Linked DNA regions of Alloyangia pacifica. The protein of the gene in region 2 interacts with the protein of the main gene of each other region in a pairwise test. Links are inferred from orthologs where the notes say so. Each region holds a gene or a part of one and is shown on either strand. Other genes may lie near its edges.

Region 1 (4,383 bases), on a different replicon or contig from region 2:
GGGCCGATCGGTCTGATGGAGGCCGACCCGCTGCTCATTCAGGCCGAGGAAAAGCTGATCGATCAGGCCGACGAGCTGGTGGTGCTCGTGGACAGCTCGAAATTCGACAACCGTTCGAGCCTGGTGCTCTGCCCGCTCGAGCGCATCGACATCGTCATCACCGACGAGGGGATTTCCGACCGCACCGCCTCGATGCTGGAGGCAGCCGAGATCCGGCTGATCGTGGCGCAGACGGGACGGGCGAAAACCGCCGGGGCAGGGTGACCGCACCGCGCGACACGTGAACGCTCATAAATTCAGGGAGGATACCATGGGCATTACGAGACGACTTTTCGGAGGAACCGCGCTGGCCGCGATGCTGCTGGCCGGCGGCGCCGCGCAGGCACAGGACAGCGTGCGCATCGCGCTGGTGGTGAAGGCGCTCGGCATTGGCTTTTTCGAAGCCGCCGCCAAGGGCGCCGAGGAAGCCGCCGCCGAGCTCGGCAGTGTCGAGGTGATCTACACCGGCCCGACCGACACCACCGCCGAGGGCCAGATCGAGGTGATCAACGCGCTGATCGCGCAGAACGTCGATGCAATCGCCGTCTCGGCCAATGACACCGACGCGCTGGTACCCGCCCTGAAGAAGGCGATGCAGCGTGGCATCACGGTGATTTCCTGGGACAGCGGCGTCGCGCCCGAGGGCCGTCAGATGCACCTCAACCCCTCGTCGAACCCGCTCATCGGCAACATGATCATCAAGCTTGCCGCCGACAACCTGCCCGAGGGCGGCGAGGTCGCGGTGCTTTCGGCCACCACCACCTCGACCAACCAGAACATCTGGATCGAGGAGATGAACAAGGTGATGGGCGACTACACGGGCATCGAGGTGGTGGGCACGGTCTACGGCGACGATCTGGCGGACAAATCCTACCGCGAGGCGCAGGGCCTGATGCAGACCTACCCCGATCTCGACGCGATCATCGCGCCGACCTCGGTGGGCATCGTCGCCGCCGCCCGCGCCGTCGAGGACGCCGGCAAGGTCGGGCAGGTGAACGTCACCGGTCTCGGCCTGCCGTCCGAGATGGCCGGCGCGATCGAGAGCGGCGCATCGAAGAGCTTCGCCATCTGGAACCCGATCGATCTGGGCTACTCGGCGACCTATCTCGCCTACGAGCTGGCCACCGGCGATGCCGAGGCCGCCCCGGGCGCCGAGATCCCCATGGGCCGCATGGGCACGCTGACCCTCGACGACAACAACGAGGGCGCCATGGCCGACCCCTTCGTCTACGACGAGAGCAACATCGACGAGTTCAAGAGCATCTTCTGATCCTGCTCCGATCCCGGCCCCGGCGCGCCTCTGCGCCGGGCTCCCACCCAAACCCAGACACCGGGGGCCATGATGCAAGTCAGCCTCACCACCCCACCTGTCGCCGCGGCGGCGGGGGATGCCGCGCCCGTGCTGCGGCTCGAGGGGATCACCAAGACATTCCCGGGGGTGAAGGCCCTCGACGGCGTCACGCTCGATCTTTACCCCGGCCAGGTCACCGCGCTGGTGGGCGAGAACGGTGCTGGCAAGTCGACCATCGTGAAGACGCTGACCGGCATCTACCAGCCCGACGCCGGCACGATCAGCCTTGCCGGGCAGCCTGTGCAGTTCACCACCGCTCAGGATGCCACCGCCGCGGGGATCACCGCGATCCACCAGGAAACGGTGCTCTTCGACGAACTCAGCGTCGCCGAGAACATCTTCATCGGCCATGCGCCGCGCGGGCGCTTCGGGCTGATCGACTGGCCGAAGATGCGCAGGGACGCGCAGGAGATCCTGTCGCGCATCGACGCCGATCTCGATCCCGACATGCCGCTGCGCGAGCTCGGCATCGCCTCGAAGCACCTCGTGGCCATCGCCCGCGCGCTTTCGGTCGATGCCCGCGTCGTCATCATGGACGAGCCCACCGCCGCGCTGTCGCACAAGGAGATCGAAGAGCTTTACGAGCTGGTCGAGCGGTTGCGCGCCGAGGGCCGGGCCATCCTCTTCATTTCCCACAAATTCGACGAGATCTTCCGCATCGCCGACCGCTTCACCGTCTTCCGCGACGGCCAGCACGTCGGCTCGGGCCTGATCGCCGATGTGGACGAGGCCGAGCTGGTGCGCCTGATGGTCGGCCGCGCGGTCGACCAGATCTTTCCGCAGCGTGCCCATAACATCGGGGGTGAGGTGCTGAAGGTGGTCGGCTACGCCCATCCCACCGAGTTCGACGAGATCAACTTCACCCTGCGCCGCGGCGAGATCCTCGGGTTCTACGGGCTGGTCGGGGCAGGGCGCTCCGAGCTCATGCAGGCACTCTTCGGCGTGACGAAACCCAGCAAGGGCGCGGTGCGCATCGACGGGCAGGTGCGGGTGATCCGCTCGCCCGCCGAGGCTGTGGAAAACGGCATCGTCTACGTCCCCGAGGACCGCGGCCGGCAGGGCGCGGTGATCGGCCTGCCGATCTTCCAGAACGTCACGCTGCCCTCGCTGGCGCAGACCTCGCGCCGGGGCTTCCTGCGGCTCAGCGAGGAATTCGCCCTCGCGCGCACCTATACAGAACGGCTCGACCTGCGCGCCGCGGCGCTCGATCAGGACGTCGGGACGCTCTCGGGCGGCAACCAGCAGAAGGTGGTGATCGCCAAGTGGCTGGCGACGAAACCCAAGGTGATCATCCTCGACGAGCCCACCAAGGGCATCGACATCGGCTCCAAGGCCGCCGTCCATGGCTTCATGGCCGAGCTGGCGGCGCAGGGCCTGTCGGTGATCATGGTCAGCTCCGAGATCCCCGAGGTGCTGGGCATGTCCGACCGGGTGATCGTCATGCGCGAGGGGCTCATCGCCGCCGAGCTGGAGGGTGCGGCGCTCACACCGGAAAACCTCGTTCGCCACGCCGCCGGCATCGGGGCGCAGCCATGATCCGCGCCGCCGCCTGTCCTTCGTCTGGAAAGAAATATCCCGGGGCTGAATTGGCCGTCAGGCCAAGAGGGGGCAGCGCCCCAAGCCGCCCACCGGCACAGGGAGCCGCCCGATGAGAACCTTCCTGAAATCGCGCGAGGCGATCCTGTCGGCTGCGATCCTCGCGCTTCTGGCGCTGATCGCCAGTCGGTTCCCGGCCTTCGTCGAGCCCGGAAACCTTGCCCGGGTGTTCACCGACACCTCGCCGCTGATCCTGCTGGCGCTGGGGCAGACGGTGGTGATCCTCACCCGCTGCATCGACCTGTCGGTCGCCGCCAACCTCGCGCTGACCGGCATGGTCTGCGCCATGCTCAACGCCGCCTATCCGGGCGTACCGGTGGCCGCGATCCTGATCCTCGCGCTCGCCATGGGCGCAGTGATGGGCATGATCAACGGCATCATGGTCTGGACGCTCAACATCCCGCCTATCGTGGTGACGCTGGGCACGATGACCATTTACCGGGGCCTCATCTTCGTCCTGTCCGGCGGCGCCTGGGTCAATGCGCATGAGATGAGCGCCGCCTTCACCGGCTTCCCGCGCGCCGATATCCTCGGCCTTCCGGTGCTCGCCTGGATCGCCATCCTCGTCACCGGGCTCTTTTTCATCGGCATCGCGCGCACGCCGCTCGGCCGTGCCTTTTACGCCGTGGGCGGCAACCCGCATGCGGCGGTCTATACCGGCATCGACGTCGGCCGCACCCAGTTCATGGCCTTCACCATCTCGGGCATGCTGGCGGGGCTCACCGGTTATCTCTGGGTCGCCCGCTACTCGGTGGCCTATGTCGATATCGCCGGTGGCTTCGAGCTCGAGGTCGTGGCCGCCTGCGTCATCGGCGGCATCTCGATCGCCGGCGGGGCAGGGACCATCCTCGGCACACTCCTGGGTGCGCTCTTTCTCGGCATCGTCAAGAACGCCCTGCCGGTGGTCGACATCTCGCCGTTCTGGCAGCTCGCCATCTCTGGGACGGCGATCATCGTCGCGGTGGCCTTCAACAGCCGCTCGGCCCGCAGCAAGGGCCGCATCATTCTCAAGCGCGCGGAGGGCCACGCATGACCGACATCGCCGACCAGCAGCAGGCCCCTCGCCACATCCCCGACCGGCTCCAGAGCCCCGGCGCGCGACTGCTGAAAAGCTGGGAGCTGCTGCTCTTCGCAGTCGCCGTGGCGATCTTCATCGCCAACAGCTTCGCGTCGCCCTATTTCCTCAACGCCTGGAACCTCAGCGACGCGACTTTCAACTTCACCGAAAAGGCGATGATCGCCTTCGCCATGGCGCTGCTGATCATCAGCGGCGAGATCGACCTCTCGGTCGCCTCGATCATCGCGCTCTGCTCCACCGCCATGGGGGCCGCCGTGCAATACGGCGCGGGGACGCCCGAGCTGGTGCTGATCGGCCTTGCCACCGGGCTTGTCTGCGG
Region 2 (4,348 bases):
GTAGTGGTAATCCGAGACCAGCGCGTCGCAGAGCCCGTCGGCGATCAGGTGCTGGGCCGAGACATTGCCTGCCTGGCTGCGGCCGCGCACCACGTTGGGCGCCCCCATCAGCACCGGATCGTTGAAGGCGCGGGCGAGCTTGGCAGCGCTGACGGTGGTCGGGAACTCTGCGATGCGGGCGCCGATCAGACGGTAGTATTCGCGGGTGTCGCCGTCCGGATCGTCGTGGCTGCCGTAGCGGATGTCATGGGCGTCGAAGCTCTCGGCCAGCGCGCAGAGGTGGCGGGGCACATCGCGCGAACGGGCGCGGGCCTCCCGCAGCCGGGCGACGAAGGTCTGGGGCGTCTCGCCGGCACGCTCGGCCCAGAGCGCGAGCCGGTGCGGATCGCGGTCGGCGACCTCGAGCGCCTCGGGCAGGTGATCGTTGAACACCACGTAATCGACCCCATGCGCGAGGATTGCTTCGAGCATGCGCGCGCGCGTGTCGGGCATATGGGTCTCGCAGCGGATCTGCAGGCGCAGATCGGTGTGGGCCTGCGGGCGGTAGGCAGCGAGGGCGGCCATCACCTCTTCGGCGAACTCCGGGCCGCGCATGCCGCCCTCCCAACTCCAGCACTGCGCCAGCCAGGCGGTGGTGACGCCATGGGCGGCGGCCTCGCGATCGGTCCAACGCAGTCCAGCGAGGATCGGGAAGAGGGCCGAGGGGCGCGGCGCGATATGGCGCTCGAAGGCGTCGCCGTGCAGGTCGATGATGCCCGGCAGAATGAGGTTCCCCGAAAGGTCCACCTCTGGCAGCGGCCCCTTGCTGATCACGCCGCCCTCGATCACCAGAGAGCGCTTCTGCATCTCGCCGTCGCGCAGGAGGGCTGCGCCGGTGAGACGCAGGGGAGGGAGTAGGGCCGTCATGTCTGTCACCCGCCATGGCTGCTCTGGGATTTCAGGCGGTTCTACCCGGCGTCTGTGTCATGGGCGTGACGGCGGCTCACCTTGCGGCGCCCGTTTCCTCATGGCTGATCGTGAGCGCCACGCGGTCGCCCGCGAACCAGGTGTGCCCTTGCTCCACCGGCGCGCCGTCGGGGCCGAGGTTGATCGAGGTCGAGCGGAGCAGCGGCTCGCCCTCGCGCAGGTTGAGGTGCAGCGCCTGCGTGGCCGAGGCGGGCTCGGCGGTGAGCCGCGTCTGCGCGCGGGTGTAATCGGTGATGCCATGGCGGCGCAGCGCTTCGGTGACCGAGTTCACCTCGCGCAGGGTCTCGTCGAGGCCGGGCAGGCGGCCGATGGGGAAGAGCGAGACGAAATGTGCCATCGGGACGCCACCGGCCAGAGAGACGCCCTCGAGCACCAGAAGCGGCTCGCCAGGATCAAGCTGCAGCGCTTCGGCCTCGGTGCTGTCGGCGGGGCGGGTTTCCATCCGCAGCAGCCTGCGGTCGGGCAGCCGGCCCGAGGCGCGGACGTTCTGGCTGAAGCGCGTGCGCCCGCCAATCGGGTAGTCCATCGGCGCCATCCGCACGAAGACCCCGGCGCCGCGCCGGGAATGGGTGAGGCCGCGGTCGCCGAGGTCTTTCAGCGCATGACGCACCGTGTGCCGGTTCACCCCGAAGCGCGTGGCCAGCTCGGCCTCGGTCGGGAGCTTGTCGCCGGGGCGATAATGGCCGCGCGAGATCTCGCTTTCGAGGGTTGTGGCAATGGCGTGCCAGACGGGAGAGCGGGGCATGGTTGGACCTCTGTCACCGAAATTTCACGCGATGAGCGCTTGCCCGACTCGGGTCGAAGGGCGTATCACGTGTCTAGTTGTATAGTTATCTAGACAAATCGGCAAGGTGTCCAGATGGAAACTCCTGAACAGGAAATCGCCGCGCGGCAGGGCTGGATGGGCCTGCTGGCGCGTGCCCCGGCCGAGCGGCTTAACGCGCTGCTCGAGGGCGCGGAGCTGCCCGGCTTCGACTGGCTGCGGGTGCCCGAGACCGGCGGCGTCATGGTGCGCGGCCGCATGGGCGGCACCGGCGCCCCCTTCAACCTCGGCGAGATGACGGTGACCCGGTGCGCGCTGCGGCTGGAAAGCGGCGAGGTGGGCCATGCCCATGTGCAGGGCCGGGGGCGCAGCCATGCCGAGCGCGCGGCGCTGGTCGACGCGCTGATGCAGGGTCCGCGGGCCGAAGAAATGCAGGCCCGGGTGCTGGCGCCTCTGGCCGCCGAGGAAGCGGCGCGGCGCGCGGCGCGGGCGGCGAAGGCCGCGGCGACGAAGGTGGATTTCTTCACCATGGTGCGGGGGGAATGATGCAGTCCGACATTCTGACAGGCGATGTGCTCACGGGCGGTTTTGCCGACGCCCCCGTGCAGGCGGCGCGGGCCTTCCGCGCGGCGCTCGAGGCGATGGCACGGCCGGGCCGGATCGAGACGGTCGCGGGCGCCGAGGCGCCGGGGATCTCCACGGCGGCAGCGGTGCTCCTGCTGACCCTCTGCGACCGCGAGACGCCGATCCACCTCGCACCCGGCTGCGACGGCGCGGCGCTGAAGCGCTGGATCGCCTTCCACATCGGCGCGCCGGTCGTGCCCGCCGAAGAGGCGATGTTCGCCCTCGGCAGCTGGGAGACGCTGAGGCCGCTGGACCGCTACCGCATCGGCACCGCCGAATACCCCGACCGCTCGGTGACGCTGATCGTCGAGGTGGACAGGCTGGAGAGCGCCGGCATGAAACTCACCGGCCCGGGCATCGAGACCGAGGCGGCGCTGACTCTTCCCGAGACCGAGGCCTTCAGGCGCAATGCGCTGCGCTTCCCGCTCGGCTGGGATTGCTACTTCACCGCGGACGACAAGCTGGCGGCGTTGCCGCGGACAACCAAAGTGGAGACGCTCTGATGTATGTGGCTGTGAAAGGCGGCGAGCGCGCGATCGACGCGGCGCATGACTGGCTGGCCGAGGAGCGGCGCGGCGATCCCGCGGTGCCCGAGCTCACCGTGCCGCAGATCCGCGAGCAGATGGCGCTGGCGGTGAACCGGGTTATGGCCGAGGGCTCCCTCTACGATCCCGACCTCGCGGCGCTGGCGATCAAGCAGGCGCGCGGCGATCTCATCGAGGCGATCTTCCTGATCCGCGCCTACCGCACGACGCTGCCGCGGCTCGGCCATTCCGCACCGGTGGACACCACCGCGATGCTCTGCGACCGCCGCATCAGCGCGACCTTTAAGGACGTGCCCGGCGGGCAGGTGCTGGGGCCGACCTTCGATTACACGCACCGCCTGCTCGACTTCGCATTAGAGGCCGAGGGCGAGGCGCCACGCGCGCTCGCCGCCGAGCCGCGCCGCGAGCCGACGCCGCGGGTGACCGAGTTCCTGAACAAGGACGGGCTGATCCAGGACGAGCCGCGCAGCGACGCCCCGCCGCCCGACATGACGCGCGAGCCGATGGAATACCCGGCGAGCCGTCCGCTGCGGCTGCAGGCGCTGACCCGCGGCGACGAGGGCTTCGTGCTGGGCATGGCCTATTCCACCCAGCGTGGCTACGGCCGCAATCACCCCTTCGTCGGTGAGCTGCGCATCGGCGCGGTCGAAGTCGAGATGGAGGTGCCGGAGCTGGGCTTTGCCGTCTGCATCGGCGAGCTTACGCTCACCGAATGCGAGACCGTCAACCAGTTCGCCGGCTCCAAGACCGAGCCGGCGCAGTTCACCCGCGGCTACGGGCTAGTCTTTGGCCAGACCGAGCGCAAGGCGATCTCCATGGCGCTGGTCGACCGGGCGCTGCGCTGGGAGGAGCTTGGCGAGGAGAACATCGGCGCCCCGGCGCAGGACGAGGAGTTCGTTCTGGCCCATTCCGACAATATTCAGGGGACAGGTTTCCTCGAACATATCAAACTGCCGCACTACGTCGATTTTCAGTCCGAGCTGGAACTGGTCCGCAAGATGCGGGCAGAGGCTCTGGGCACAGCAAAAATCAAGGAGGCTGCGGAATGAGCAAGGGTTATCACGGGGCGAAACTGCCCGAACTGCCGAAGGGTCAAGATTGGTACTGCGCCTTGGTCGAGGTGGTCCGCATGCCGGGCACGCCCTGTCCCTTTTTCGGAGATGACGAGGGAGAGGTGGACGAGGACGCGGCGCTGGCGGTGCTGTGGATTTGCCTTTCGGCCAATTCCCCGGCCGAGGTCGAGGTGCAGCTCTCCGAGCATGTCGCGGAATGCGGCGGCGTGGCGAGCAGCATCGAGGACGTGCGGTTGATCTCGGTCCCCTCGGACCTGCCGCTCGACGAGGACGGCGCAGTCGACGAGGGGCTTCTGGAAGCCTTCAGCGACCCCGAGCTGGGCGACGAGATCGTCTGGGGTGAAATCTATCTCTTCGGCGAGGAGCCAGAGTCATGA

Evidence for each region. Proteins that work in one complex are often made in the same cells at the same time.
Region 1: the proteins of phnG (region 2) and CEW88_RS14170 interact in binary tests that used the Escherichia coli proteins (3 or more experiments, as listed by UniProt). The link is inferred for Alloyangia pacifica from one-to-one orthologs.

What each region holds. Positions count from the first base shown.
Region 1 is NZ_CP022190.1:248,539-252,921, reverse strand. The notes cover bases 743-3,653. They hold CEW88_RS14170 (sugar ABC transporter ATP-binding protein), read left to right. Parts: upstream 743-1,381; coding sequence 1,382-2,926; downstream 2,927-3,653. Other genes in these bases: CEW88_RS14165 (ABC transporter permease), read left to right, coding at 3,039-3,653; rhaS (rhamnose ABC transporter substrate-binding protein), read left to right, coding at 743-1,309. Outside these bases: CEW88_RS14180 (DeoR/GlpR family DNA-binding transcription regulator), read left to right, coding at 1-264; more of rhaS, read left to right, coding at 311-742; more of CEW88_RS14165, read left to right, coding at 3,654-4,019; CEW88_RS14160 (ABC transporter permease), read left to right, coding at 4,016-4,383. UniProt on the Escherichia coli protein: Part of the ABC transporter complex RbsABC involved in ribose import. Responsible for energy coupling to the transport system.
Region 2 is NZ_CP022189.1:1,987,110-1,991,457, reverse strand. What follows is about bases 675-3,550. They hold phnG (phosphonate C-P lyase system protein PhnG), read left to right. Parts: upstream 675-1,825; coding sequence 1,826-2,275; downstream 2,276-3,550. Other genes in these bases: CEW88_RS09570 (carbon-phosphorus lyase complex subunit PhnI), read left to right, coding at 2,856-3,550; phnH (phosphonate C-P lyase system protein PhnH), read left to right, coding at 2,275-2,856; phnF (phosphonate metabolism transcriptional regulator PhnF), read right to left, coding at 983-1,711; CEW88_RS09590 (alpha-D-ribose 1-methylphosphonate 5-triphosphate diphosphatase), read right to left, coding at 675-906. In the rest of the region: more of CEW88_RS09590, read right to left, coding at 1-674; more of CEW88_RS09570, read left to right, coding at 3,551-3,947; CEW88_RS09565 (hypothetical protein), read left to right, coding at 3,944-4,348; CEW88_RS09560 (alpha-D-ribose 1-methylphosphonate 5-phosphate C-P-lyase PhnJ), read left to right, coding at 4,345-4,348. UniProt on the Escherichia coli protein: Together with PhnH, PhnI and PhnL is required for the transfer of the ribose triphosphate moiety from ATP to methyl phosphonate.